2 regions of the Kurthia populi genome follow, and region 2 is predicted to be linked to the other one. Evidence: predicted binding sites of a transcription regulator. Region 2 holds the regulator's gene; the other holds the start of a gene.

Region 1 (16,123 bases), on a different contig from region 2:
TGAACGCTTAGAGTCACAGAGTGCACAGTATAAGGAACAACTTGAAGCATTAAAGCAACAATCTTCAACGAGCTTGATTGCTGTTTCTAAAGCGATGCGCCAAGTGATTGAAAAAGCCACACGCATTGCCAACGTCGATTCGACGGTACTTATTTCGGGGGAATCAGGTGCAGGTAAGGAAGAATTAACGAAATTAATTCATCAGCGAAGTCACCGTGCACAAAAACCGATGATTACGGTCAATTGCGGTGCTATTCCAGAAAATTTATTAGAGTCGGAGCTTTTTGGCTATATGGGTGGTGCGTTTACTGGGGCGAATAAAACAGGGAAACCTGGTCTTTTTGAACTTGCCTCTGGAGGTACACTTTTCCTCGATGAAATTGGCGAGATGCCATTATCGCTACAAGTAAAGCTACTACGCGTATTACAAGAATCAGAAATCACCCGTGTAGGAGGGATTAAACCGATTCCAGTGGATGTGCGGATCATTACCGCAACGAATCGTAATTTATATGATATGGTGCAGCGCGGTGAATTTCGCGAGGATTTATTTTATCGTTTAAATATTATTCCGCTACGTATTCCACCACTGCGTGAACGTAAGGAGGATATTGCACCGCTTGCATACCGATTTTTACATTTAGTAATGGAGAAATATAGCATTGAGCGTACGATTGAGGAAGCAGCAGTCGACCGTCTTACGCAGTATTATTGGCCGGGAAATATTCGTCAGCTGAAAAATTTTATTGAACGCGTTAGTTTATTAACGCAGCAGTCGACCATTACCCTGCAATACATTCAGCGAGAATTTCAAAAGCCGGAGTATCAACAGCATAATCCAGTGCCGTTAGTCGATGATACGTTTACACAAACGCCTATTTATGATCAGAATCAGACACTAAAAAATCAAGTGGATGCCTTTGAGCGAAAAGTGATTAAAGAGGCGCTCGGACAATACCCTAGCATTCGTCAAACAGCGAAGGCATTAGGCTGTAATCAGTCGACACTTGTGCGTAAGATTCAAAAATACCAGCTCGAAAAACAAGTATCCTATGAATAATATTCTATTTTTTCAGAAAAGTTTGCAAAGTATTTGGAATTTTGCTATGATAACTGAAACTGCATAGTCTTATCAAGAGAAGCCGAGGGAAAAGGCCCGACGACGCTTCAGCAACCTCTACACTAGTAGAAAGGTGCTAACTCCTACAAGTTTTGTACTTGGAAGATAAGAAACGGATAAATTGCCCTTCTTATTTTTATTAAGAAGGGCTTTTTTTACGAATTTGAGGGGGTTCAGGAACATGCCAATTAACATTCCACAATATTTACCGGCAACAGAACGATTAAAAGAAGAGAAGATTTTCGTTATGGAGGAGGAGCGCTCAAAGAGCCAAAATATTCGTCCATTAAATATTTTAATTTTCAACTTAATGCCTGAAAAAGAAAAAACAGAATTACAGCTGTTACGTTTATTAGGAAATACACCACTACAAGTGAATGTCACGTTCTTAAATACCGCAACACATGAGTCAAAAAATGTGTCAAAATCACATTTAGAAACATTTTATTCAACATTTCATGAAATCAAAAAAGATCGGTATGATGGCATGATCATCACCGGTGCACCCATTGAATTATTTGAGTTTGATGAGGTCGATTTCTGGGAGGAGCATAAAGAAATTTTGGACTGGGCACAGGAGCATGTGACGTCAACGATGCATATTTGTTGGGGCGCACAAGCAGCACTGTATCATTATTATGGCATTGGAAAATACCCACTTGAAACGAAGTGCTCTGGTATTTTTGACCATGAAGTATATGATAGCACTGTGAAACTAATTCGTGGCTTTGACGACATTTACCCAGCACCGCACTCGCGTAATACATCGATATCAACGGAAGCGGTAAAAAATCATCCAGACATTGAATTATTATCCGAATCAGATGAAGCAGGTGCTTTTTTAATGATTTCAAAAGATGAACGTCATGTGCTCGTGACCGGGCATTTAGAATATGATGCGGATACGCTAGCATTAGAGTATGAGCGCGATGTCGCACGGGGCTTAAATCCAGAACTACCAAAACATTATTTCCCTGAAGATGACCCAACGAAAAAACCGCGTAATACATGGCGTTCACATACGCATTTATTATTTTCAAACTGGTTAAATTACTATGTATACCAAGAAACGCCATATGATTGGGTAGACAAAGGAGAAAATCATTCGCTAACGTCTTCCTGTTTATAAATAGATGAAAAACTAAAAAGAGAACAGAAAAAGACACTTTCAAGGAGCAAGCTTTGGAAGTGTTTTTTGATGGACAAAAATGAAAAGCATATTTATACGAAAACAATATGACAGTTTTTCACATTTAGTGTACGATAAATAGGCAGAAAAATAAGGGAAGTGGCGACAGTGAACGAAACGAGTTTGATTTTAGAAGGGGGTACATTCCGCACCATTTATACAAGCGGTGTACTGGATGCCTTATTACGCGAAGAGATTATGATGCCCTATATTATTGGGATTTCAGCGGGGGCAATTAATTTATGCTCCTATATTTCAAAGCAGCCTGAGCGTACGATGCGCGTCTTTACGGAGTATCGACATGATAAGCGTTATGTAGGTATGCGAAACTTCTTAACAGAACGCTCATTATTTGGGTTAGACTTTGGTTGGAATGTGTTGCCAAATCAGCTTGAATTATTTGATTGGCAAACATTCCGTAGCTACGAAGGCACAGCGCTTGCGGGCGTGACAAATGCTAATACTGGTGAAGTAGAATTTATGGACGTACAGACGATGGATACTGATAGTCAGTTGTTGCGTGCTACTTGTGCGATTCCGGTCATGTTTCCGGAAATTAAATTAAATGGCGTGCCGTATTATGACGGTGGATTAGCAGACCCGATTCCAGTGCAACATGCCATTGATGAGGGATATGAGAAGCATGTTATCGTCTTAACGCGTCCAAAAGGTTATTACAAAACGATGGACCGCCAAACAAAAGCAGCAATGCAGCTAATGCGTAAAAAATATCCGAAGCTAGTCGATGTCATGCTAGAACGTGTGGATCGCTACAATGAAACGGTTGCAAAATGTGAGCAGCTTGAACGTGAAGGCAAAGCATTTATTTTCCGCCCGCCATATGGCATTGAGGGCATGGAGAAGGATGTTGTGAAAATGCGAGCGAATTATCGTCTTGGGGTACATGAGGCGACACTACGTATGAATGATTTAAAGGAATTTTTAAGTTTAAACTAATAGAAAAGCTTCTTGCGTACTGGCGCGAGAAGCTTTTTTATTAGGATATATTTTTCGGGATAAAGCCACTACCATTGCCTGTGGCGACGGTTTCATTTTCGGCATTTTTAAAAATAAGCGCCATCTCGACATGGAACGAATTATCAAGAGAGGTAACGCTCGTTATCGTAATTTTACAAGTCACTTCATCGCCCGTATAAACTGCCTTCATAAATGTATGGTCAAGTGTTTCTGAAAAGAAATTAAGGTCGCCGCCAATTTTAGTAGCAATGCTGGCAATTAATAAACTGTGTACCCGGACACGCCCACGACTATCCGGCATCGTATGCAATGAACCGAAATCGCCGGTAATATTACTAAATGCAAATACGTCACCGCGTGTAAATGTTCGCTTCGCTGAAAACGTATCCCCTACCATCATCTATAAACCGCCTCCTTAGTATTCGTCATATGGAAGTATATCTTTAGATTACCCTTTTTCTAGACGGTTTATGCTTCGAGAAGAGAAGTGCTATAATAAAAGCAGTTTCAAGGAAATGAGGACGATAACATGTATAAAACGTTCGGGATATTTGCGCATGTAGATACCGGAAAAACAACTTTTTCGGAACAAATTTTATATTATGGTCAAGGTATTCAGGCACGTGGTCGTGTCGATCATCAAAATGCTTTTTTAGATTTGCACCCAATTGAACGTGAACGAGGCATTACCGTCTTTGCGGAGCAAGGGATTTTTACGTATAACAACAATACATATACGATGATTGATACACCCGGACACGTCGACTTCTCACCAGAAATGGAGCGCGCCATTCAAGTGCTCGATTATGCAGTAGTGCTCGTTGATGCCGTAGATGGTGTTGAGGGACATACGGAAACGGTGTGGCAATTACTTCGAAAACACCATATTCCGACGTTTTTCTTTATTAATAAAATGGATAGAGAAGGCGCTAATTTAGACAAGGCTATTGCAAGTATTCACGCATTGCTGACGCCGAATACGGTCGTATTAACGAATCATTTGACAAAAGAGATGGATGAGCCATTAGCAGAGGCTGTTGCGGCACTTGATGATACGTTAATGGAGCGTTATTTTGAGACCGGCTATACGCGCGATGTGTTTGAAGCGGCACTTTGCCAGATGATTCGTGACGAGCGAGTATTCCCGGTCCATTACGGCTCAGCATTACAAGATGAGGGTATTTCAACGTTTTTACAGCATTTTGACCGCTTAACGGCTACAAATTATGACGCGGCTGCACCGTTTGCAGCGCGTGTCTATAAAGTCCGCCATGACGAAAAGGGTCAGCGTATTGCCTATTTGAAAATCGATGCGGGTCGTTTAAAAGCACGTAAAGCACTCGAAATCGATGGTGAAATGATGAAGGTAGGGCAAATTCGCTTATATAATGGGGAGAAATTTGAGCAACTTCAAGAAGCCATCGCCGGACAAAGCGTCGGGATTTATGGCTTGAAGAACGCCGTTATTGGTACGACATTTGGCGACGCGGTATCGTATAAGGCACCGAGCTTAGTACCGACTTTACAATCTCGTGTGGTGTTTGAAGACGGTGTTTCGCCGAAGGAAATGCTACGCTATTTCCGCTTGCTCGAGGCGGAAGACCCATCGCTTGAAATTGTGTGGCAAGAAGCGTTGCAGGAAATTCATCTGCATATTATGGGCGTCATTCAGCTTGAAGTATTGCAACAAGTGCTAGCAGAACGCTTTCAATTAATGGTGCAGTTTGAGGCACCAACGATTATTTATAAAGAAACGATTTTTACATCGACAAAGGGCTATGGTCATTTTGAGCCGTTGAAGCATTATGCAGAAGTGCATTTACGCATGGAGCCAGCGCCACGCGGACAGGGCATCACCTTTATCAATGAATGCCATGCAGATGATTTACTCGTCGGTCAGCAAAACCTGATTCAAAAGCATGTGCTTGAACGTGCGCATCATGGTTTACTGACAGGCTCTGCTGTAACAGATATAATCGTGACACTTGTGACAGGGAAGGCACATATAAAGCATACAGAGAGCGGCGATTTCCGCGAGGCGACTCATCGTGCATTGCGACAAGGCCTAGAACAAGTAGAAAATGTGTTGTTAGAGCCATATTATGCCGTTGTCATGCGTGCACATATCGACCATATGGGCCGTATGATGAGCGATTTACAGATGGCAAGTGGCACTTTTGACGCGCCGTTTACAGAAGGAGAATATGTAACGATTCATGCGCGAGTACCAGTGGCGAGCTTTTTAACGTATCCGACACAGTTTGCAGCCTATACAAATGGTAAAGGGAGCATCCGTCTCGTATTTGATGGCTATGATCGCTGTCATAATACCGAAGAGGTCATTGAACGGATTGGCTATGATAAACAAGCAGACCCAAATTATACATCAAACTCTATTTTTTGCAGTCACGGAAAAGGCTATGTCGTGCCGTGGCAAGAGGCAGAAGCGTTGATGCATGCGAATACAGAATTATAAGGCTTGTGCGTGACAATTGAATTAGGCTATTTGTATAATACAAGTAACGTCTGAATTGCGAAAGGAAGAAAAAAATGAAAAAATCAGTCAAAGTAGGATTAGTACTAGGAATTGCTGCGGGTGCTACAGCGCTTGCAGTTAATCAAGCAAAGAAAAATGCTTCACCAGAGCCATTTGTGACGTTTACAGATGACACAAAATTATATGCATTAATGGATACAAATGCATCTGTTACACATATTTTACCGATTGCGACAGTCGTAACAGTTATCGCAAAAAAACATATCGATAAAAACGTTTGGTTTGAAGTTGAAACGCCATTCGGTCACGGCTTCATTTTAGACGAATCGGTTTTACCGCAAATAGCCGATGCCAAACATATTGAGCTTGATGTACCAGTGATCAATCAATACGCACCTGTTAACGCACCATTTGGCTGTGAGGGTGCGGCATTATTAATGGCACTACAATACAAACAATACACAGAAGACGATTTCAAAACACTATTAGCGAATATGCCAACAGCAGAACGCAACCCAAATGAAGGCTTTGTTGGCTCACCTTATGAAGCGTCACCAGCAGGCTATTATCAAACAATTTACCCAGCACCACTCGCAGCATATGCAAAAGAACGCTATGCACAAACAGTAGAAGATATTTCAGGTAGTGATATGCAAGAGATTCAACATGAATTAGCACTTGGTAACCCCGTTATACTATATGTTACAAAAGATTTTGCTGCACCTGTTATCGGCGAATGGGACTTTGGAACACCGGGCTCAGAAGAAGCGGTAGATAATTTACACATCGTTTTACTAACAGGCTATGATTCAACAATTGGTGAATACAAAGTAGCTGATCCATCTTCAGAGCAAGGAACGTACTGGATCAATGGCTATGCACTTGAAAAAGCATATAATGCAAAAAAACAGGCCGTTGTCGTAAGATAAATAGGACATATGCGTAAAAACAACCGCTCCTAGGAGCATAAGAAAAACCGGAATCGCGCCACAGCGCGGTTCCGGTTTTTTGTTGTGAACACTGAAAAAGGAACATGACGTGTTTTGTTCCAGCTTCTTTTTATGCTTACTTGTTCTCTGGGTGATCTTTGCGGTCCCAGCATTCAATATTTTTAAGGTCCGGCATTGTATCCGCATAAAATACCGGGTCTTTGCCTTTTTTACGTTGTGCACGATAATCTTTTAGTAAGCGGAATGCCGTTTTATTAAGCATGAAAATCGCTACTAAGTTAATTAATGCCATGATGGCCATAAAGAAATCAGCTAAGTTCCATACGAGTGATACTTTTGCCATGGCACCGAACATTACAAATCCTAATACAAGAAGACGATAAAATAGCATCATTTTTTTGGATTTTTTAATGAAATCTAAGTTCGTTTCACCGTAGTAATAGTTGCCGATAACAGAACTAAAGGCAAACATAAAGATTGCCACCGTTAAGAAAATACCGGCCCAGTCGCCAAGTTGTACAACAAGCGATTCCTGTGTAATGTCAACACGTGAATTTTGTCCATCAACATTTTGGTAAACACCACTTAATAGAACGATTGCGGCAGTCGCGGTACAAACGAGCATCGTATCTACGAAAACGCCTAATGTTTGAATAAGTCCTTGTTTAACGGGGTGAGAAACATTGGCTGTTGCCGCGGCATTTGGCGCAGAACCAAGACCTGCTTCATTTGAGAATAACCCGCGTTTAAAGCCTTGCATAATGGCTGCACCGACGGCACCACCAGCACCGGCTTCAAAGGTAAAGGCTTTCTCAAAGATTAACGCAAAAACGCTAGGAAGTGATGTGAAGTTTAAAATAATAATAACAATCGCAATGCCGATATAAGCAATCGCCATCACTGGTACAAGCCATTGTGTGACTTGAACGATGCGTTGTACGCCACCGAAAATAATCATCGCTGTTAAAATAACAACGACAATCCCAACCCAGACTTTGTCAAAGCCAAAACTGTTGCCCATTGAAGCGGCGATAGTATTCGTTTGAACGGCATTAAATACAAAGCCATAGCAAAGCGTAATGGCAATCGCAAAGACAATTCCCATCCAGCGCTTGTTGAGGCCACGTTCCATATAGTACGCAGGGCCCCCACGGAAGTCATTGCCATCGCGAATTTTATAAAGCTGTGCGAGTGTACTTTCGACGAATGAAGAAGCAGCGGCAATTAATGCCATTACCCACATCCAAAACACAGCCCCCGGTCCACCTAATGCAATCGCGGTTGCGACACCGGCAATATTACCAGTACCAATACGTGATGCGGCGGAAATCGTAAAGGCTTGGAAGGAAGAAACCCCTTTTTTGCCTTTACCATCAATTGTAGCTTTGTCCGTTAACACGCGGAACATTTCAGGGAATAATGTGAACTGCATCCCGCGTCCACGAATGGTGAAGAAAATGCCGACGACTAAAATAATAGCGATAATGGCATAGGAATAAAGATAGTCGTTCAGCATGAGAATAAACTTGTCTAACATATCCATGTAATCAGTCCTTTCAATAGGACAGTATACCCCTAATCGTTATAAACAAACGTTGATTGTTTATTTATAATAGTGCAATAATTTTTCAATATAAACTATGCCGCGCGTATCATTATTTTTTTAAGTGCTGTAATGCTTGTGCAACAGCGGTTGTATCCGTTGCTTGTAAGCCCATTGCGCGCTGTTGTTCGAGCTCTCGTAATAATTCAGGGTCATGTTGTAGCGCAGCAGTATAACTCGCCGCCGTCGCTTTTTTTTGTTCATGCAATCGTTGTTGTATTTTTGTTAGTTCATTGGCCACCGATTCTTTTGTACGGGGTGGCGCAAAGTCTTTCATACTATTTTTCACTGAATTTCCCTCCTTTTGTTATAGCTATTGGTACTTGTTATATACTAGAACGAAGATGATTGTCAATTTTAAAGGGGGATTTTTCATGTATGCATTAACAACAGCACAAATGCAGGCGCTTGAGCGCTATACGATTGAGACGATTGGTATCGATGGCGGCACATTAATGGAAATTGCCGGCAATGCCGTCGTGATGGCCCTGCGCGAGCATGAGTTACTTACGCATGAGCGCATTGCGATCGTGTGCGGTACCGGTAATAACGGCGGCGACGGTTTTGTCATCGCTAGGCGTCTCATTGATTTAGGCTATGATGTCCGGATTGGACTAGCTGTCGAGGAACAGCAATTACGTGGCGATGCCAAAACACAGTATCATATTTTAAAACGCCGTGGTATTCCGGTGACATTACTAATAGAAGAAGTGCAAACAACAGCTTGGTTGGCCTCTTGTGCCGTGCTAATCGATTGTTTACTAGGTACGGGTGCGAGCGGGGCATTGCGTGGGCATATGACATGGTTAATTCCGCTAATAAATGCGCTCGAAAAAATGGTTGTGGCGATTGATTTACCATCAGGTTTACATGCTAATAGTGGGGAAGTTGTCGATGCGGCGATTGAAGCGGATTATACGCTGACGCTAGCACAACCGAAAATTGGTTGCTATTTACAACAAGCTTCGCATTATATAGGCGAGCTTATAGTGGTCGATATTTCAGTGCCCGAAACCCTTGTGGACACACTTCACATGACGGCACCAACAATTGTTACGCCCGCGCTCGTCAAAGCGGCGTTACCGGCACGCCCGTTAGATGGTCATAAGGGGACATTTGGTCATGGTGCAGTGATTGGTGGCTCGCAGCATTATGTTGGCGCACCGCTCTATAGTGCCAAGGCGGTGTTTCATAGTGGCATTGGGCTTATTTCGCTTATTGTACCCGAAGGATTAATGCCAAGCATGATGTTACAAGCGCCGGAAGTATTATTAAAGAGCGCGGCGTCAGAAGATGGGTATATGACAAAAGAAGGCGTTGCGCTACATGATTTTACAAAAATACGCGCGGTAGCGTTTGGACCAGGGTTAGGGCGTGCAGCGCAGCTTCAAGAAGTTGCAGCATGGCTGTTGGCGCTTGAAGGACCGGAGACGATTATCGTTGATGCGGACGGTCTCTATATGATGAAACCGTTGTTACAACATGTTCGTGCGACGGGCAAATGTGTTATCTTGACGCCGCACCCAGGAGAAATGGCCATGTTATGCGATACGACCATTGCAGAGATTGAACAACATCGATTTTCGTATGCGCGCGATTTAGCACAGAAATTCGGGGTATATGTGTTATTAAAAGGGCATCGTTCGATTGTAGCGACGCCAGACGGAGCACAGTGGCTCATCCCAATTGGCAGCAGTGCTCTTGGAAAAGGAGGGAGTGGCGACGTTTTAACCGGCTTGATTTTATCATTCGTGACACAGCGCGTGCCGGCGGAGCAAGCGTTGTATACCGCGGCATATTTACAGGCAGAGACCGCGGAAAAACTTGCCGCACAGCATAGTCATTACAGCGTAACACCTGAAATGGTTGTGACACATTTAGGACAGCTAATTGCGTGTTTTGTGAAGTGAATTTGTCTAAGTTGAAACAGCAGTGTGACAAATTTTTGACGTCAGGCATTATTTTTTACCTTTAAAGTTAATAAAACCAGTGATAACTAATTTTTTAATAATAAATACCTATGAAAAAGGTAAAAAAAGAAATGTAGAACCTTTAAAAAGTTTCACAATTTGAACACGTAATCGTGAAACTTTTTTTGAATTATAGGTTATTTTTCTTAAAATTGTGCAGTATACTGTAACTGTAAAAATAAATGACAAGCTTCAAAAAAAGGAGGATGCACAATGGATGTTTTAGAGTTGGCTCGTGTGCAATATGCACTGACAACGATTTTTCACTTCTTCTTCGTTCCGCTTTCGATTGGGACTATTTTTATCGTCGCGATCTTCGAAACGATGTATTTATTTAAGAAAAAAGCAGAATACTTACGCATGGCAAAATTCTGGGGTAAGATTTTTTTACTATCCTTTGCGATAGGCGTTGTAACAGGGATTTTACAAGAATTCCAATTCGGCATGAACTGGTCTGAATATTCGCGCTTTATGGGTGACGTATTCGGCGCACCATTAGCAGTAGAAGCACTTTTAGCATTCTTTATGGAATCTACATTTATCGGTATTTGGATGTTTGGACGCGGCAAATTACCCGATTGGGTCATAACCGTTTCTGCATGGCTCGTTAGTATTGGGACATTACTATCGGCGCTTTGGATTTTAGCAGCCAACTCATTTATGCAAGAACCTGTAGGCTTTGAAATTCAAGATGGCAAAGCGGTATTAACAGACTTTATGGCGCTGTTAACAAATCCACAGCTTCAAGTGGAATTCCCGCATACTGTATTTGGCGCATTAGCAACTGGCGCATTCGTTATCGGTGGGATTAGTGCCTATAACTTGTTAAAGAAAAAAGACGTCGAGTTTTTCAAAACATCATTTAACGTCTCAATGATTGTTGCGGCGATCGCGTCACTTGCGATTGCATTTTCTGGACACGCACAAGCAAAACATTTAATGGACTCACAACCAATGAAAATGGCCGCTTCTGAAGCGCTTTGGGATGACTCAGAGGACCCGGCAGCATGGACAATTTTAGCCATCGGTGACCAACAAGAGGAAAAAAATACGTGGAATATCGACTTACCATTTGCGTTAAGTTATTTAGCATATGGTGAATTCAGTGGCTCTGTGGAAGGGATGAAAACACTGCAAGCGAAATACGAAGAAAAATATGGTGAAGGTGTAGACTACATTCCACCTGTATGGCCTGTATTTTGGAGTTTCCGTATTATGGCAGGCTTCGGTGGTGTCATGCTCGTATTATCAATACTTGGTTTATGGTTCGGTAATCGTCGAAAAGGTATTTTGGCAACACCAACATGGTTCCTGCGAACAATGATGTTTGCGATGGCAGCACCATTTATTGCGAATACAGCAGGTTGGATTATGACGGAAATTGGTCGCCAACCTTGGACGGTGTTTGGCTACTATACAACGGCGCAATCGGTGTCACCAAACGTTTCAATGGGACAATTATTATTCTCAACGATTTCATTTAGTACCGCCTATGTTATTTTAGCGATTATTATGATTTACATGGTTGCACGCGTCGCAAAACAAGGACCGTCAATTATCGATACAGCACCAAAGCAAGAAAATGTTGATTTAATGGATAAGGAGGCGTTTAAATAATGGATTTAACTGTATTTTGGTTTATCTTAATCGCCGTATTATTTACTGGATTTTTCTTCTTAGAAGGTTTTGACTTTGGCGTCGGCATGTCAACGCGCCTAATTGCCAAAAATAAAAATGAACGCAATCAATTAATGTCAACAATTGGACCGTTCTGGGATGCCAATGAAGTTTGGCTCATTACAGCAGGTGGGGCGTTATTTGCGGCGTTCCCTAGCTGGTATGCAACGATGTTTTCAGGTTACTACACATTGTTCGTTATTTTCTTACTTGTCTTAATCGCACGTGGTGTGGCGATTGAATATAGTCACCACACACATACCGATAAATATATTAACTATTGGCACTGGCTTATTTTTGGTAGTAGTGCACTCGCACCGTTTTTACTAGGGATGTTATTTACGAGTCTTGTGCAAGGAATGCCAATCGATAAAGATATGCATTTATTCGGCACATTTACAGATTACGTGAACGTTTATTCTGTCGTTGGTGGTGTAGCGGTTATGCTCTTATCGCTCGTTCACGGATTAACGTTTATCGGGATTCGTACAGAAGGCGTTGTACGTGAGCGCGCACGCCAAATGTTAAGCAAGCTCTTTATCGTGTTATTAGCAGGCGAGGTTGTCTTCGCTGTCTTAACGTACACGAGCACGGACTTCTTTACAGTACGACCGGTTGCTACACCAGTATTTTTAGCGATTACAGTAGCATGTACATTACTTGCCTGGGCATTTGCGACAAAGAAAAAGGAAAGCATTGCTTTTACGATGACTGGTCTTGCTTTTGCCTCGGTTGTCATCATGTTATTCGTTGGGTTGTTCCCACGCGTCATGATTAGCTCGATTGACCCCGCATTTAATTTAACGATTGATAATGCGTCATCAGGCGATTACACCTTATCTGTTATGACAAAAATTTCAGTCGTCTTATTACCATTCGTTTTAGGGTATCAAATTTGGAGTTACTATATTTTCCGTAAACGGATTCACCCAACAAAGAAATAGGAGATGGAGAACATGATCGATCGAGCGCTATTTACATTACCACGCATTAAAGGGGTATTTGTATGCTTAGGGGTACTAGCCCTGTTGCAGGGCACGATGACCATCCTACAAGCCATTTATTTAGCGACAGCGATTACGCATGTTTTCCACAACGAGCCGCTGTCTGAACAGTGGCTTCTTTTATTGTTATTTGCGGTGTGTTTTATTGGCAAACAAGTCATTGTTGCCTTACGTGAACGCTTTATTACGGCCTATGCGAAAAAAATGGGGCATCATTTACGCAATGATTTACTACATCATATTTTTGATGTAGGATCGCAGCGTACTGCAACCGGACAAACGGTGACATTAGCCGTTGAAGGGATTCGTAATGTGGAAACGTATATTAAGCTCTTTTTACCGAAGCTTATTAATATGATGGTGATTCCGTTAATGATTGCCATCTTCGTTTGGACAGAAAATGTGCGTTCTGCAATCATATTGGTTGTCGTCGTACCAATTCTCATTTTTTTCTTGGCACTTGTAGGTCTTGCAGCAAAGGCAAAAGCTGATCGCCAGTATGAGTCCTACGAACAGTTATCAAACCACTTCGTAGATTCCTTACGCGGCATTATGACATTACGTGTATTAGGACTTAGTAAACGTTATGACCGTAATATTGAGCGGGTTAGTGAACAATACCGCAAAGCAACGATGAGCACATTACGTTTGGCCTTTTTATCAACATTTGCCCTCGAGTTTTTTACGAGTTTATCCGTTGCCATTGTCGCATTGTTTTTAGGGCTTGGTTTAATTAATGGCACAATCGTGTTATTACCGGCATTAACTGTTCTCATTGTGGCACCGGACTATTTTTCACCAATTCGCGAGTTTGGTAGTGATTATCATGCAACACTTGATGGGAAAAATGCTTTTAAGACAATTCAACAAGCACTAGAGGAGCACCGACAATCGCTTGACCATACGCCGGTAGCACAGTGGGATGAGAAAAGCCAATTAATGCTCGATGGCGTCCGTGTTAAAGATCGTGTAATACCAAAAGCGTGGCATGTAACGGCACAAGGCTATGAGAAAATTGGCATTATTGGTGCGTCAGGTGCCGGGAAATCAACGTTATTATCATTACTTGGAGGGTTTTTAACTACGACAGGCGGCCGTATTACGGTTAATGGTCAAGTATTACCATCGTTATACAATGCAGATTGGCAACGCCAATTGTATTATATTCCACAACACCCTTATATTTTTCACGATACATTACGCAATAACATTGCCTTTTATACACCACATGCGAGTGAGGAGGCGATTATAGCGGCTTGTGATCGTGCGGGATTACGTGAAGTAATTGAGGCATTGCCCCATGGTTTAGATGAATGGATTGGGGAATCTGGAAGAATATTGAGTGGAGGACAAGAACAACGAATTGCGCTAGCACGTGCTTTTCTGGAAGACCGCCGCATATTATTATTCGATGAACCGACCGCGCATCTAGATATCGAAACGGAAGCGGAATTAAAGGAGCGCATATTACCGTTATTTGACGAGCGTCTTGTCTTTTTTGCAACGCATCGCTTGCATTGGATGCACAATATGGACCGGATTATTGTCATTGATGATGGTGAAATTGTCGAAGTTGGCACCCATGAACAACTTATGAAACAACAAGGTCACTATGCTGCACTTATTGCCGCACAAGGAGGAAAATGTCATGAACGATTGGATTAAGCCTTATGTAAAAGCGCATAAAGGCCTGCTTATATTGACGATTCTTTTCGGCGTGGGTGCACTCATTGCTGCATGTGCACTCTTGTTTACATCGGGATATTTAATTTCAAAGTCGTCATTACGACCTGAAAATATCTTGCTTGTCTACGTGCCAATTGTCTTAGTACGTGCATTTGGGATTTCACGTCCCGTACTTAATTATTTACAACAGCTTGCAAGCCATTCCTTTGTATTAGCCGTGTTATCAAAAATGCGCGTGCGATTATTTCAACGATTAGAGACGCAGGCGCTCGTTTTAAAAGAACGTTATGCAATCGGCGATTTATTAGGGTTACTGGCCGATGACTTAGAGCATTTGCAAAACTTTTATTTAAAAACAATTTTCCCAGCGCTATTTGCACTTATATTGTATGGCATCGCGATTATCGCATTGGGTGTATTTAGCATTCCATATGCTTTGTTGTTAGCTTTGCTATTTGGCATCCTTGTATTTGTATTGCCATATGTAGCATTAAAACGCAATCGACAACATATGCTTGATATGAAAATAGTGCGGGCGGAACTTTATAATGACTTAACAGATGCTGTAATGGGTGCAACAGACTGGAAATTAAGCGGTCGTGCAGATCAAATGATTGCCGGGAAACAACAAATTGCTGCGCGTTATGACCGACTAGAAGCAAAAATTGAAGCATCGAGTCGTCGACGTTCGATTGTTTTTCAAGTAGTCGCTGCTGCGTCAGTGATTCTATTAGTTATGTTTGGAAGCGACATGGCGCAAACTGCTGTTTTTCATCCAATGTGGATTGCGGCCTTTGTACTTGTTGCGTTACCGCTACTTGAAGCGTTTATGCCAATTAGCGATGCAATTAGCCATTTCCCAAGTTATGACACGTCATTTGCACGTCTTATGGAAGTCGAGGGACGAAGCGAAGACGCACAGCCATGCACTACATTACCTACTGGGCCTTATACCGTTGATATATCAAATGTCGCTTTTCAATATGATAATAGGACCGTACTCCGGGATGTATCAATGACATGGCACCCACGTCAAAAAGTCGCGATTTTAGGGAAAACAGGTACCGGTAAAAGTACGCTTGGTAAGTTATTACTGGGGGCGTATAAGCCGACTGCTGGTACGGTAACGATTAACGGCGTGCATATGCATACGCTACGTCATGACACATCACAGCTTATCGCGGTCTTAGAACAAAAGCCGTATTTATTTGATACGACGATTATGAATAATATTCGACTTGGAAATGTTTCGGCAAGTGATGCGGAGGTCATTGAAGCGGCGAAAAAAGTTCAGTTGCATGAGATGATTGAGACATTACCACATGGCTATGACACGCGTGTCGAAGAACTTGGCACACGCTTTTCTGGTGGGGAACGTCAGCGTATCGCGCTTGCTCGTATTTTATTACAGCAAACGCCCATTGTATTATTAGATGAGCCAACTGTTGG
Region 2 (16,123 bases):
GCCATACATGCTCTCAAGTGGGATAGCATGTAGCTCATTTTGGGTATAAATATAAGAGACGCCTGTGCCATTATAAACGACGCGATCTTCTAGCCCTAATTCTTCGATTAAAGGCATGACACTTTTATGACGTGCCACAATGGAATCTGCGCCAAGCTCCATGACAAAGCCGTTTTCCTCATGCGTCGCCATTTTACCGCCAAGCTGTGCCTCTTTTTCAACTAATACAAGACGTATATTTTTATGTTGTAATTCGCGTGTTAAGTAGTGCATCGTTGATAATCCAGTGATACCGCCACCTACAACAACGATAGTTTTCGTAGACTGAGCCATTATTCGGCCTCCTTTAACTTCTTCGTCTTTTAGTATACTCGTTCATTTAGTGGCATCGCTAGCAGTTCTACTCATTTCCATGAATTGTACATATTTTAAGAAAGGAGCGTCAAATTCAGTGGACTTACTTATTTTAGTTATTTTATTAATGCTGTCTTTATTACTATCAAATATTCTCGGTCATTATTTGCCATTTCTTCCGATGGCACTTGTCCAAATTGGCTTTGGGATTATTTTAGCCATTATCTTCCCAAGCTTTGATATCCAGCTTGAATCCGAATGGTTCTTGCTGTTATTCGTTGCACCACTTCTTTATAATGATGGGCGCAATTTCCCGCGTGAAGAGCTATGGAATATGCGCGGCTTTATTTTAAGTAATGCCATTGTGCTCGTAATTATTACGACTGTGCTCGGTGGTTTGTTTATTCACTGGCTCATTCCATCTATTCCATATGCGGCGGCCTTTGCGCTTGCGGCGATTTTATCACCAACCGATCCCGTTGCGGTGAACGGGATTGCCAAACGTGTGCAAATCCCTGAGCGTATTTTAAGTGTTGTTCGTGGTGAATCATTAATCAACGATGCTTCGGGCTTAGTTGCCTTTAAATTTGCGGTTGGTGCCGCAGTATCAGGCTATTTCTCGTTAAAATCAGCCGTTGTTGAATTTTCTTATACCTTTATCGTAGGGGCACTACTCGGACTGGCGATTAGCATTGTACTTAGTCAAATTCGCTTTTGGCTTCGTCGCTCAGGTATTCGCGATACGGTGTTCCATACGTTATTCCAGCTCGTCACACCGTTTATTATTTATTTAATCGCCGAAGATTTATTTCACGCATCTGGCGTTATCGCCGTCGTAATTGGTGGGATTGTTCATGCGCTCATTAATGAAAAAGCCGAGCCTATGCTTGCGGAAGAGCAGATGCTCACAGAAAATACATGGTCGATTGTGCTATTTATTTTAAATGGTCTCGTATTCTTATTACTTGGCTTAAACATTCCTGATTCCATGGCGAATTCTTTATCCGATCGTCATACGAATAACTGGATTTTAATTTTTGATGCCGTAGCGATTGGGTTTGTTATTTTAGGTGTTCGTTTCATCTGGTCCTATACATTTGGTACATTCCAATATCGCTTCGGGCGCGACCAAGTACGTCCAACATTAAAGACGAGCTTAATCAGTAGCCTTGTAGGTGTGCGCGGTGCCGTTACAATGGCCGGGATTTTATCGCTTCCTTACTTTATTCAAAATGGGACAGCAAACTTCCCAGAGCGCTCACTTATTATCTTTTTAGCGTCTGCTGTTATTTTATTCACATTACTTACAGCGACGATTTTTCTTCCGATGCTTACCGATAAGGATGAGGGAATTGAGCTTGCAGAAGGACAGTACTCATTTAATCGTGCAAAAATGCAAGTGCTCTTAAAATCCGTTAAATCACTACAAACATCGATTAATGATGAAAATCGACGCATCACCTATGAGCTAATAGATGAGTTGCAGCAAATGTTTAGGCAGCTGCAGTTAGAAGCAAATGCGGAACAATCAGATAAACAAAAACAAGAGCTAGCGAAATTACGCGAGCGCGCCATTAACATTGAACGAAAGCATATTGAGGAACTGCATGATGATAATCAGCTCGATGATGATATGTATGCAAATCTTTTATCAACAATTGAGGATCGCTTGAATCGACAGGAAACGAATATGTTTATGAGCTTCTTCATTACCTTGCGTCAAGTCATTCGCATGTGGATTATGACGCGCAAAAATGATACGGATAAAACACAATTTTATTCCTACATTCGAATGCGCCAAGATATCCGTCGTCAGTGCTATTTAAAGGCACTTCATTTCTTAAAAGAGGAACGTAAAACGGTCGACCCACGCAAACGTCCGCTATATGTTATCGTCATTTACGAATATGAAAAAGCCTATGAAAAATTACGTAAAGTCGTCACGATTGATTCTGCTCGTGAGGAGGAACTTCGCGAGGAACTTCACCTACAAGTGATGGAGGTTCAGCGTAGTGAAATTCACCATATGTACGAAGAAGGTAAAATTTCACGTGAGCAAGAAAAAGAACTACGACGCTTCGTTAATTACATCGAAAGTGTATCGTTGTATGAATACGTCGATTAATTTCCGACACAAAAGAGGTTGGGACAAAACACGTTATGTTCTTTTTTAGCGTTCGCAACGAAAAACCGGAACCGCGCCAAAGCGCGATTCCGGTTTTTTTATGCTCATAGAAGAGGTTGTTTTTATACGTATGCCCCAGCCTCTTTTTATTTTTTATTAAACTGCTTTGCAATTTCAAGTGTGATTAAACCAGCATAATATTTTCCACCCTCAACATTCGGATGTATTTTATCATCATAGAAGATATCTGTTTTTGTAGCAGATTCATCATACCAGTCAATCATCGACACATTACTATATTTCTTGTCGGCATTAGCAAGCGTTGTATTCACGCTATCTTGCCAGCTACGTGGTACGCGCACATTTACTAAGTAAATATGACGGTCTTTACCTAAGATTTGATAGATTTCGTCAAATTGTTTTTCAGTGAACGTTCCATTTGAGCCAAGTCCAAGTACAACATTATTCGCAAGCTTGCCTTTTTTATTCATTGTTTCAAGTACTTCAATGGCTTCTTTTACTTGGCGTCCAACGGTTGCGTCCACCGTCATTTTCGGCATGTTATTTTGAAGCGTGGTCGCAGCACTCAGCATAACTGAATCGCCTACTGCTGTAATTGGTACATTCGTTAGCTTCGCTTTTGCTTGATTGACATCTTTTTTGAACTTTGCTGCTTCTTTTTTCTCTTTTTCACTTTGACGTTTTGCCGCTTCTGCCGCCGCTTTTTTCTCCTCGGCTCGCGCCTTACGTTCGGCCGCCTTTTTCTCTTCAGCTGTCATTTTTAAATTTTTCTGTTGATCTTGCAGATGCATTTCAAGCGCTTTGTTACCACTCGCTTTTGGTGATGGTTCAATCATTAAGCCAACTGTAAAGACGATTAATAACGCGGCAAGCAAGCCGTTCATTACACGCGTACGAACCTTCCAGTGGCGAATATTGAATGACCAATTGCGTGGATGCATATGCTTCAGCCATGTTTTCCATTCACCTTTTCGAATCGGGTCCTCAACAAATGTCCATGACAATGCCGATAACACTAACGTTAGAACGAGCGCTAATAAAATGCGCCACATACTTAAATCACCCGTATCGACACCTAACCCAAGAAGGACAAGAATTGGGAAATGCCAAATGTAAATACCGTACGAACGCACACCTACCCATAATAACGGCTTCCAACTTAAAATATCGCCGATAAAGCTTGCTGGGTGGACGATGACTGCAATCAACAACGCAACGATAGCTGATGCTAAATACATACCACCATAATAAAGGAATGTACCATCTTCACGCATAAAGATAATAAATACCATCATGAGCGCAAATGCTACAACACCTGTAATGTTTAGCGCACGCTTCATTTCAGTTGTAACATTTGGTTTCAGACGTCGACTTGGCCATACAATCGCTAGTGCCGCACCAATCAATAATGAAAAGGCACGTGTATCTGTACCATAGTATACGCGGCTTGGGTCTGTGCCCGGTGTAAACATGAATGCCATCATTTCTGCTGATACAACGGATAATAGCATCACTAGAAAGGCAAGCTTACCTGTCGATTTCGCAAATTTTAATGCAATTAGCATAATAATTGGCCAAATAATATAAAATTGTTCTTCTACCGAAAGTGACCACATGTGCTGTAGTGGCGATGGCGGTGAGAATTTCGTGAAGTATGAGTGCTCCTGCCAAACGTAATACCAGTTACTAATGTAAACGAAGGCAGCCCCAATTTCTCCGCGTAGTCCTGCTAGATAATCACGTTGGAATAACGTAATCCACACCGTAATTAAAATAAGCATGACGAAAAGTGCCGGTAACAATCGTCTTAGGCGACGCACCCAGAAACTTTTGAAATCAATCGTACCTGTTTTTTGGTACTCATTAATTAATAAATCGGTAATCAAATAACCGGATAAGACAAAGAATACGGTAACACCTAAATATCCCCCATTAATCCATGGGAAATGGAGGTGATATAAAATAACAGCTAATACTGAAATTGCGCGTAATCCATCCAAACCACTTATGTACCGATGATTTTTTTTGACAGGTTGTGGCATTGTAAATCCTCCTACTAAAAAAACTCCTCAAATCCACGGTTCGATTCATACTTTACAAATTTTAAAAAACATTCTTCTATTAGTCAAACGAGAGTCCTCAGTCTTTTTCCCTATACTATCTATTGCATCAAAATTACAAATAATACAATTTTGTCACAGATAACGAAATCGAGAGCCATTCCGATACAAAAAGATTATGATAGAACAAGTAGGGAGGAACATCATGCGAAAAACTATTTTAAAATGGATTGCAGTGATCTCAATGTTTACAATTGCCGCAGCAGCGCTTACTGTGATGTCTTCATCAAGTGCAAATGCTGCTAGTGTAAAAATGAAAGTTACTGCACCAAACACAGACAAATTGAATATGCGTAAGGGTCCGGGCGTGAAATATTCGACAATCCGTAAATTAAACTATAATACCGTTGTTACACGTACTAAAGTATCAGGTAGTTGGTCTAAAATTACATACAAAGGTGAAAGTGGTTGGGTTTCAACAAAATATCTTCGTAAAGTTGCAATCAAAAGTGCAACATTCCCATTAGATAACTTCACTATTGTGGTCGATGCAGGTCACGGCGGCACAGATGACGGTGCGTTTTATTACAATACATCTGAAAAAAGCGTGAACTTAAAAGCCGCTAAAGAATTAAAGAAACAACTTGAATACGAAGGTGCTGAAGTTGTGATGACACGTTCTACAGATAAAACATTATCACTTCCAGGTCGTGTTAAAATTTCGAAAAAAATAAAACCAGATGCTTATATTAGTCTGCATCACAACGCTAGTAAAACTGGTAATAAAACTGATAAAGGCTACTTAGTACTTTATACAAAGAGTAAAGAAAAAGCATTCACAAAAGCGGTTTATAGCGGCATGAAGAGTGTGCTTTCAACGAAAACAACAGTGCCATATGAAGGTTACCGCTACCAAAACTTACATGTATTACGTGAAAACCCATACATCGGTACACTTGTTGAATATGGCTATATGTCTACACCAAGTGAGCTGAAAAAAATCAATAAAGATAGCTATCGTAAATACGTTGCACAAGGTATTGTTAAAGGTGTAATTAATTACTTTGACTAATCATTAAAAAGAAGAAAACCGCGCGAAATGTGCGGTTTTTTTGTTTTTTTAATGTGGCGCTAATACCGGTAGAAACTGTGGTTTCACGGTGATTTCTACTGGTAGTTTAGGCCCTTCATCTCCGTTTACATTCGTTACGAGTGGCTCTTTTGCAGAAACCGTTAATGTCTTACACGTCAGCATTTCTACATGCTCTGACTCCATAATTTTTCCTTTCCATAAATCTGGTGCAAGTTTGACTAACTCACTAAAACCGAGCTCAGGAATAATCATGACATGCATAAGACCATCATCAGGTGTCGCATTCGGAAAAAAATGCTCAAGCCCTGCAATATAACTCGTTAGCCCAATCATAACAATTGCCGCTTCTCCTTGCCAATGTTTTCCATCGTACGTGATATCAAAATGATAATTTTCATTTTTCGCTAATGTCTGAACACCCTTCATAACAAATGCAAACGGGCCAAACATCGTCTTAGCTTCGGATGGCACTTCATGCATCGCTCTTGGAATTGTGCCGATTGTAACACTATTTGTAAAATACTGATCTTCAATATAGCCTAAATCAATATTGCGCGGCTTGTAGGTCAAAATCTCATCAATCACTTCTTCAGGGACAAGTGGCATATCAAGTGCACGTGCAAATTCATTTACCGTACCAAGTGGCATAAAAGCAAGTGTCGGTCTCTTTTCAAGCGGTGCAATCCCCATAATCACCTCGCTAAGCGTCCCATCGCCGCCCATCGCAACGACTAAATCGGTCGTTGCTGCACAGTCTATCGCAAATTTTGTAGCGTCCCCTTCTTGCTGTGTTTCAAGAACTTCTACCTCATCATATTTCTTTGAAAGTTCCCGTTCTAAATGTTCTTTATAGCTAACGGCTTTTTCTTTTCCTGCAGAAGGATTAACAATCATAACAGCTTTCATAAGCTTCCACTCCTTTTATACGTTATGTTCCCCTTTCATTAAAAAACATAACGTGTAAGAAGGCTTCAATTGGTAGTTTAAAAGGGATAACTATAAGTAATACAAAAAGGAGCTGACAAAAGGGAAAACAACAATCACCGTCACAGCGACTACCAAAGATGGTTCATCCAAAACAAAAAAGGAACCGTTGTCGGAAAATAATGGAGAAAAAAGCCGAATCTAACATGGATTCGGCTTTTTTCTGTTCCTCTAATTAGACGTCTAGAGAAATAAAAAAGTTTTAACATTGAATTTTATTTTCTTTTTAGTTATAATTTACTAAAAATAAAGATATATAAGGGGTTTAAATAAACTAAATAGTTTATTTTTTAAACAAAAATTATTTCACCTTACATAAAAGACTGTTTTTCTCAGATTCCTTACTATAAGTTTATTTTAAAATCAAATTAAAAAGGAGAAATTTTACGTATTAAAAAAGGAATCGCCAAAGCGATTCCTTTTTTTAATAATGCTTCAATAAATTCTTCAACATCTTCTCACGTAATTTGAGCATTTGAGGATCTTCAAAGAAAAATCCAAGCTTTGCATCTGCTAAGTTTTTATACTTTCCTTTTTTTGTCTTAGTAGGCTCTTTTGTAAATAAGAAATATTCAAATGTTTCCGCAAAATCCTCATCTGGGTCTGTCATCGCATAAAACGTTACAAAATCAGCTTCATATAAATCGTAAAATTCATAGTCTACTTCACCATCTATGCGCATTGTCTTCCAATCCTTCGCTAAAACACCTGCCCAAAATTCCTCATAAAATTGATTAGCACGAGAATTTTTATTTGAACATTTACCGAGTGAGACATAGTTACTACAAAATGGTGAAAACATGCGATTCCATTGCTTTTGCTTATACATTAAAATATGGCCGTATTCATGAACAAGTGTTGAATAATACATATTTTTATTAGCGATGCTATCCTTATAATCTACAGCTAAGGCCCAATTTGATATTGAATAATTAAGGGGTAATACATATGCGAGTAGTTCATCATGGCCATCAGTGAAAACTTGAAACTGCGTAATTTCTTGACGGTTTTTTTTAGGTATCATATTCGCGAATTGCTTCCACAACTTATTATGTGTTTTTTTATCTTTTGCCATTTTTTGATATTTTGCCTGATGTGTTTTAATTTTTGGCTTCGTCAATTTATCATCTTTTATTGTGTAAGTAACTAGAACACGCTCGCGCTCCGAATCGTTGACATCACTATTATCAAATATTAAAAACTCTCCGTATTTTTTATGTACTTCATGAACAAGCGTATCGCCTTTTGCTGCATTTGCTTGGATACCACTTGTTACCACAAAGCAAATGAATAATAACACCACACTCAATTTCTTCAATTTTCCACTTCCTCAAAAATCATATTATCTTATCCAGCATTCTTTTCATTATAATATACTCAAGGGAGATGAGGTGTCGTATGCGTAATTATATTATCTTTTTAATAGTAATCGTATGAAGCCTTACAAGTTTTAACGAATTGACCAATGCGAAAAAATTTGACGCATCGTTTGTAAAGTCATTTGAAAAAGGACGTTTACCGGACCATCCGTATAAGATTGGGACGAGATTTTGGCTGGCGATGACGATGCGCTGATCAATATGTACGACAGCTTTTTTAGCTACTCGGCTCAAAAGACTACCTACTATTTCCTAGCAAATGATGTCGTATTGCCTGGCATTCCTGCAAAGGGCATTGCCGCATTATATGACGGCAGAACAACTGAAAAAACGCTAAAAAAATCACGTAGCAATCAAGTCAGCTATACAGACGGTCGTAAAAACATCGCCCTTTATAAAGTCGATGAATATTATGTGACAGCCGAGTATACATCGAAAAAAACACGCTTTATGGTCGCGACCTTAGAAGGTATGCGCACGTATTATGGCTTTAAAAAAATAGACAAAAAAGAGCCTCCGACAAAGCGTCGTAAGGCTCTTTTTTTAATGTGTGCTAAGCGCTAGGGTAGATAAAGTCCTAACGTGGTATTACATCATACCGCCCATGCCGCCCATATCAGGCATTGCAGGAGCGCTTGCTTCAGGAATTTCTGCTACTACTGCTTCTGTTGTTAAGAATAGAGAAGCAACTGATGCAGCATTTTGAAGTGCTGAACGTGTCACTTTTGTTGGGTCAACGATACCAGCGTCGATCATGTTTACCCATTCGCCAGTTGCTGCGTTGAAGCCAATTCCTACTTCTTCACGTTTTAAGCGGTCTACGATAACTGAACCTTCAAGACCAGCATTGTTTGCGATTTGACGGATTGGTTCTTCTAATGCACGTAATACAATGCGTACACCTGTTGCTACGTCGCCTTCGTTTGCATCTGCAAGTTCTGCTACTTTATTGTAGATTGATACAAGTGCAACACCACCACCTGCTACGATACCTTCTTGTACAGCAGCACGAGTAGAGTTTAATGCATCTTCAATACGTAATTTACGTTCTTTTAATTCGGTTTCAGTTGCAGCTCCGACTTTAATTACAGCTACACCACCAGCAAGTTTTGCAAGGCGTTCTTGTAATTTTTCTTTATCGAATTCTGAAGTTGATTGATCGTGTTGTTTACGGATGTTTTCAACGCGCGCTTCAATTTCAGTTTGTGAGCCAGCACCTTCAACAATTGTTGTATGGTCTTTTGTCACAACGACTTTGCCAGTATTACCAAGCATATCGATTGTTGCTTGTTTTAAATCTAAGCCGATATCTTCTGTAATCACTGTACCACCAGTTAATACCGCTACATCTTCAAGCATTGCTTTACGACGGTCACCAAAGCCAGGTGCTTTAACAGCTACGACATTGAATGTACCACGTAATTTATTGACAACGATTGTTGCAAGAGCTTCGCCTTCGATATCTTCAGCAATGATTAATAGTGGACGACTTTGTTGTACCACTTGCTCAAGCACTGGTAAGATTTCTTGGATATTTGTGATTTTTTTGTCTGTGATTAATACGTATGGATTGTCTAAAACAGCTTCCATTTTATCGTTATCTGTCACCATGTAGTGTGATAAGTAACCACGGTCAAATTGCATCCCTTCTACAACTTCAAGTTCAGTTGTGAAGCCGCGAGATTCTTCTAATGTAATAACACCTTCGTTACCAACGCGTTCCATTGCTTCAGCGATTAATTCGCCTACTTCTTCATCCGCTGCTGAAATTGCCGCAACTTGTGCAATTGCTTCTTTTGTTTCAACAGTTTTAGAAATTTGTTGTAGTTCTGTTACTGCAGTGGCAACAGCTTTGTCAATCCCTTTACGGATGCCAACAGGATTTGCGCCAGCAGTTACGTTTTTAAGTCCTTCTGTGATCATTGCTTGTGCAAGTACAGTAGCTGTTGTTGTACCATCACCAGCGATTTCATTCGTTTTAGAAGCTACTTCAGATACAAGTTTTGCACCCATGTTTTCATATGGATCTTCTAATTCGATTTCTTTTGCGATTGTTACACCATCATTTGTAATAAGTGGTGTGCCAAATGATTTTTGTAAAACAACGTTACGACCTTTTGGACCTAATGTCACTTTTACTGTATTCGCTAATTTATCAACACCTTGTAGCATTAAGCTACGTGCTTCTTCGCTGAATTTAATATCTTTTGCCATGTTTGAAAACCTCCTGAAATTTTTAAATTAATAAAGTAAGATATGCAAGGATTATTCAATTACCGCTAAAATGTCTTCTTCTGAAAGGACTAAGTAAGCAGTATCGCCGTAAGTAACTTCTGTGCCTGCGTATTTTGCGAACACAACATCGTCGCCTTCTTTCACGTCGAAAGTAACGCCTGATCCAGTAGCTAATACTTTACCTTGTTGAGGTTTCTCCTTTGCAGAGTCTGGTAATACGATGCCGAATGCAGATTTTTCTTCTACTTCTACGACCTCAATAATAATACGTTTGCCTAATGGTTTTAACAAATGAAACAACCTCCTAATAAGATATCTTAATTTATTAGCACTCTTTAGTCTTGAGTGCTAACACAAGTATTATATTAATGAATTTCAACTGAACTTGCAAGTATTACGCATAAAAATTTTGAATTTAACATTCTTTCCTCTACAATAAGGAAGAACACTTACTGTAAAGGAAAGGATTCCTATTGTGAAAAATAAAAAAACAGCTTTCTATGTACTGATTACGTATATTGTCATGCAGCTAAGCGGCGCTGTTTTACTGCAACCGCTGTATACTTTCTATAAAGGACAACACCCTACATGGACGCACGATAAATTAGCACTTCATACGCAGGGCTGGTATATGTTTTTTAGTATGCTTTTAGCACTGATTGTATCGATTCTTTTCATTGCACGCGACAAACAATTTTTTGACAACTTTAAAGAAAAAATGCCATTCCCACAAGCCATTCTTTGGGGAATTATTGGTTTTGTTATGGTGCTTGCTGGCCAAATGATTGGTGGCATGATTGAGTCATTGCTCGGTATTAGCGGCAGCTCTGAAAATACAACATCCCTTCTCGGTATAACAGATGTTGTTCCAATCGCCATTTTGGCCATCGCACTCTTTGGTCCCATTTTAGAGGAGCTCGTATTTCGTCGTGTCATCTTCGGTTCGCTTTATCAAGGCACAAGCTTCTGGGTAGCAGCACTGATTAGTTCGTTATTCTTTGCGCTAATGCATTTTGATTTTGTGCATATTTTACTTTATGCGATTACTGGCTTCGTTATGGCATTTTTATATACCAAAACTGGTCGCATTATTACACCGATGATTGCGCATATTTTGTTAAATACCTTTGTAACATTTACTCAATAGAAAAAAGAAGGATTCGCATTGGCGAATCCTTCTTTTTTCTGTTTACCCTTTTAACATGCCATCAATCGATTCTTTTTCCATACCTAGCTCCGTCAACCGCTTACGCTCTGAACGCAAATATTGACGATACCCAAGTCGCGCAATCCATATACTAATCTCATATAAAATACACAGTGGAATCGTAATCATTAAATGTGATACCACTTCCGGTGGTGCAATAATCGCGGCAATGACCAGTAATGAGAAATACGCATATTTCCTCACACTCGCCATCCACATCGGTGTTACAAGTCCAATGCGCGCAACAAAGTGCATAATGACGGGTAGCTGGAATACAAAGCCAAACGGAATGGTAATCTTAAATAAAAACTGAAAATATTCATTGATGCCAATCGTTTGCTCCACATTCATATCCTGTGACCATTCCATCATGAATTTCATAATATACGGAAATAAAATCAGATAGGAAAATGCAACGCCAACGACAAACAGTACGATCACATATGGAATATAGCGCAGTGTCGCCTTTTGTTCATGCGCATACAACCCCGGACTTACATATGCCCACAACTGATACATAATGACTGGCATCGTCAGCACAAGTGCAATGACAAAATCCGCCTGAAAGAAAATCTTTAGCGGGTCCGTGACATTAAAGGCATGTAACTGCAAAGACTTTGCATGCTCACTATACTGTAAGTAATGAATAAGTGGCTTCGCAATAAAGAGGCCTATAATCACATTGATGACAAAGAAAACGGTTACTGTAATTAACCGTTTTCGAAGTTCATTTATATGCTGTTCAAGCGTTAGTTCATTATCTTCCATTGCAATAACTCCCTAACTATTTATGTTCAACTTTATTTTTCTCTTTTGTCTTATCATCATCGTCATCCACTAAACCTTTAGTGGCATTCTTGAATTCACGGAGCGTGGAGCCCATCGCTTTTCCAAGCTCAGGCAGCTTCTTCGGACCAAAAATAAGTAGAGCAACGACAGCGATGATTACAATGCTGCCAAAACTAACTCCTCCCATTACAGGCACCTCCTCATTAAGATGCCTATATTGTAACGCAATCATTCTCAATTAGCTATAGCATTCTCAATAGACTATTGACTCATTTTCCTACATTACGCATAAAGTAGCTCAGCGTCTGTAATTCAATTGATAAATCGATTGTATGTACACGGAATGTATCCGGTACTTGTAGGCGCACAGGCGTGAAATTAAGAACACCCTTCACATCCATCGCAACAAGGCGGTCTGTCATCATTTGAGCAGAGCGTGCTGGTACTGTTAAAATCGGTAGCTCAGCATGAAACTCTTCAAATTTTTCTTCCATAACATCTGGATGAAAAACGGGTACACCATTGACTAATTTCCCATCAAGTGGATAGTTCGTATCGAAGGCAACAACGATTTTCATATTCTGATTTTTTTGGAAGTTATATTTCAGTAGCGCATGCCCCAGATTCCCAATCCCGATAACAGCGACATTCATGCGCTCATTATCATCTAATACATCTCTAAAGAAAACGAGTAATTTTTGTACATCATAGCCATAGCCCTTACGACCAAGTGCGCCGAAATGTGAAAAATCTCGTCGAATCGTAGCAGAATCTATTTGCATCGCCTCACTTAACTCTTTTGAAGAAATGCGTTCTATTCCTGCTTCCGAAAAATTTTGAATGAAACGATAATAGAGAGGTAATCTTTTCGTCGTAGCCTGCGGAATTTTATAATTTTCTTTCAAAGCGGTTGTCCCCTCCTGGATTAACTTTAACTTCTTAACATTGCACCACTGCCCACATTTCGATAAACTAAAATGAGAACTGAGGTGTACTTCATGATTGTATTACAAGTCAATCAATTATATAAATCTTATATTGCAGATGAAATTTTAAGTGGCGTGAAGCTCGAAGTACAGCATCGAGACCGCGTCGCACTTGTTGGCCGTAATGGTGCCGGCAAATCCACATTATTAAAAATTATCGCAGGGCAACTTTCGTATGACTCCGGCGATATTATTATGCCAAAAGATATCCATCTTGGCTATCTCGATCAACATGCGGGTCTTGATTCAGACCTAAGTGTATGGGATGAAATGATGACGATATTCGAGCCCCTAAAAGCGCTTGAAACAACGATGCGCTCACTCGAACAGCGTATGGCAGACCCAGACATTTATAACGATGCTGAACAATATGCCAAAATTATGGCTGATTATGATCAGCTTCAACATGACTTCAAAGCACGTGGCGGCTATCAATACGAAGCCGATACACGTGGGGTTCTTCATGGGATGCAGTTCCCTCGAGAAATGTTTGACCAGCCAATTAATTCGTTATCCGGTGGTCAGCGTACACGACTTGCCCTAGCGAAGCTACTACTTAGCAAGCCTGAGCTCCTTATTCTCGATGAACCGACCAACCACTTAGATATTGAAACACTAAGCTGGCTAGAGAATTATTTGAAGAACTACGATGGAGCCATCCTTATCGTATCACATGACCGTTACTTCTTGGACCAAGTTGTGTCGATTGTCTATGAAGTTTCTCGTCATCATGTCTCAAAATTCTCTGGGAACTATTCGGACTATCTAGACCAAAAAGCGAAAAACTATGAATTAGACGTTAAACGCTATGAAAAAGAACAATCGGAGAAGGCGAAACTTGAGCAATTTGTTGAAAAAAATATTGCTCGTGCATCCTCTACAAAAATGGCGCAAAGCCGTCGTAAAATGTTAGAGCGACGTGAATGGATGGAGTCTCCGCTTGGCGATGAAAAGTCAGCCACGCTGACATTTGAAATCGAGCGTCAAAGTGGCAATGATGTATTATCGGTGGATAACCTCGCAATTGGCTATGATGACAAATTAATTTCAGAGAATATTCAGCTACGTGAATACCGCGAAGACCGTATTGCTCTTGTCGGCCCAAATGGTGTCGGTAAATCTACACTATTGAAAACGATTGTAGGCGACCAACCAAAGCTTGCTGGTGAAGTACGCTTTGGTACGAATGTTCAAATTGGCTACTACGATCAAGAGCTTGCAAAATTAACGAGCAATCGTACGGTCATTAAAGAAATTTGGGATGAATGGCCATTAATGAACGAAAAAGATGTACGTTCTGTACTCGGCCGTTTCCTATTTTCAGGCGACGATGTTGAAAAAATTGTGAGTGACTTGTCTGGTGGCGAAAAAGCGCGTCTAGCACTTGCCAAATTGATGCTTGAGAAAAATAACTTCCTCGTACTCGATGAGCCAACCAACCACTTAGATTTAGATAGTAAAGAAGTACTTGAAAATGCGTTGATCGATTACCAAGGCACACTGCTTTTCGTGTCACATGACCGTTACTTTATTAATCGTATCGCCACAAAAGTTGTTGAACTCTCACATGATGGGACATTCGAATATTTAGGTGACTATGATTATTATGTTGAGAAAAAACTGGAGCTCGAAGAAATTGCGCTTGAAAAAGCAGCTGAAGAGCAGGCAAAACACCCTACGCCAGTAAAAGAGAAAAAAGCGACAAACACATCAATTGATAAAGAAGCCAAGAAAAAAGAACGCAGCCTTCGTCGTAAAATCGAGACGTTAGAAGCTGATATGGCAACGTTTGATGCACAAATTGTTGAATATGAGCAGCAGCTTTGTGACCCAGATGTCTATTCAGATCATGAAAAAACGCTGACCATTCAATCGGCATTAGATGATGCCAAAGAACAAAAGGATACGCTTGAAATGGAATGGCTTGAATTAAACGAAGAGCTTGAAGCACTTTAATCCTTTAAAGAGGGGCTTGGACAAAACACGTCATTTTCCTTTTTTAGCGTTCGCAACGAAAAACCGGAACCGCGCTACAGCACGATTCCGGTTTTTCTTATGCTCATATAAACGGTTGTTTTTATACGTATGTCCCAGCCTCTTCTTTTTTATGGCAACCTCCTGATATAAATTTCGCTCTTATAAAAAAGGAGGCGTCCTATGAATAAAAATTGGTTAATGTCGTTGTTAGTCATTGTATTCATTTATCAACTTGGCTTTTTTGCGGTTCATTTACCATCATTTTTACACTATTTGTATTGGGGTTCTGCAAGTATTTTTGGTCTTGTCATAGGGTTCTACAGTTTAAAGAATTTCTATAAAAAGCTACCGGTTGCTGTACTCGGGACACTAATATTTTTAATAGGTGGCTTCACATCTTCCCTTCTTCTCTTAGAATTGGCTACATTAAACATGTAAGATGCAGGATTTTTCTGCATCTTTTTTAGTTATCCACAGGCTAGTTGATTCCTATTTTTCATTATACATATTTATGCAATTTATCCAAATCGCGTCATAACGCGATTTATAGCATTAAAAAACAGCCCAACAAGTAAATTGTCAGACTGTTTCAAAAAGTTATCCACATGTGCATAACTTTATTTTCCTTTTTTAATCATTCCAAGAACGTAATTCCATGCCTGGACGACCATTTAAATCCCAACCGCTACGTTTGCCGGCTTTAAACATTTCTGTTCCTGCTGCGGCAATCATTGCGGCATTATCTGTACATAATTTAAGTGGTGGTACGAAGAACGGAATGCCCTCTTCATTGAAGATTTTCTCAAGTTCCGTACGTAAGCCTTTATTGGCTGATACGCCACCTGCTGCGATAACTTGCTTCACATTAAATTCACGTGCCGCACGCAATGTTTTCGTTGATAGCACTTCTACA

The links. Region 2 encodes Rex, which represses fermentation and respiration genes when NADH is low (regulators of the CRP and FNR family bind a similar motif). Its sites were predicted from a motif close to TTGTGAAATATTTCACAA; they were not measured.
Region 1: the regulator Rex is predicted to act here: its motif matches at 10,388-10,405, upstream of ACFSY7_RS19840 (cytochrome ubiquinol oxidase subunit I).

Annotation. Positions count from the first base shown of each region.
Region 1 covers NZ_JBHUOR010000143.1:30,167-46,289, reverse strand. The annotation lists gene ACFSY7_RS19885 (sigma-54 interaction domain-containing protein) at 1-1,060, shown strand, start outside; SAM riboswitch class I at 1,127-1,232, shown strand; gene metA (homoserine O-acetyltransferase MetA) at 1,302-2,249, shown strand; gene ACFSY7_RS19875 (patatin-like phospholipase family protein) at 2,418-3,266, shown strand; gene ACFSY7_RS19870 (hypothetical protein) at 3,307-3,687, opposite strand; gene ACFSY7_RS19865 (GTP-binding protein) at 3,817-5,763, shown strand; gene ACFSY7_RS19860 (C39 family peptidase) at 5,838-6,713, shown strand; gene ACFSY7_RS19855 (alanine/glycine:cation symporter family protein) at 6,850-8,277, opposite strand; gene ACFSY7_RS19850 (hypothetical protein) at 8,390-8,626, opposite strand; gene ACFSY7_RS19845 (NAD(P)H-hydrate dehydratase) at 8,712-10,247, shown strand; gene ACFSY7_RS19840 (cytochrome ubiquinol oxidase subunit I) at 10,521-11,924, shown strand; gene cydB (cytochrome d ubiquinol oxidase subunit II) at 11,924-12,928, shown strand; gene cydD (thiol reductant ABC exporter subunit CydD) at 12,944-14,653, shown strand; gene cydC (thiol reductant ABC exporter subunit CydC) at 14,637-16,123, shown strand, end outside.
Region 2 covers NZ_JBHUOR010000133.1:2,802-18,924, reverse strand. The annotation lists gene hemG (protoporphyrinogen oxidase) at 1-333, opposite strand, end outside; gene ACFSY7_RS16305 (Na+/H+ antiporter) at 452-2,479, shown strand; gene ACFSY7_RS16300 (acyltransferase family protein) at 2,626-4,542, opposite strand; gene ACFSY7_RS16295 (N-acetylmuramoyl-L-alanine amidase) at 4,766-5,632, shown strand; gene ACFSY7_RS16290 (diacylglycerol/lipid kinase family protein) at 5,681-6,559, opposite strand; gene ACFSY7_RS16285 (putative zinc-binding metallopeptidase) at 7,062-7,955, opposite strand; gene ACFSY7_RS16280 (hypothetical protein) at 8,218-8,580, shown strand; gene groL (chaperonin GroEL) at 8,605-10,230, opposite strand; gene ACFSY7_RS16270 (co-chaperone GroES) at 10,282-10,542, opposite strand; gene ACFSY7_RS16265 (CPBP family intramembrane glutamic endopeptidase) at 10,727-11,398, shown strand; gene tatC (twin-arginine translocase subunit TatC) at 11,441-12,226, opposite strand; gene ACFSY7_RS16255 (twin-arginine translocase TatA/TatE family subunit) at 12,243-12,434, opposite strand; gene ACFSY7_RS16250 (redox-sensing transcriptional repressor Rex) at 12,517-13,152, opposite strand; gene ACFSY7_RS16245 (ABC-F family ATP-binding cassette domain-containing protein) at 13,246-15,189, shown strand; gene ACFSY7_RS16240 (hypothetical protein) at 15,391-15,648, shown strand; gene tsaD (tRNA (adenosine(37)-N6)-threonylcarbamoyltransferase complex transferase subunit TsaD) at 15,841-16,123, opposite strand, start outside.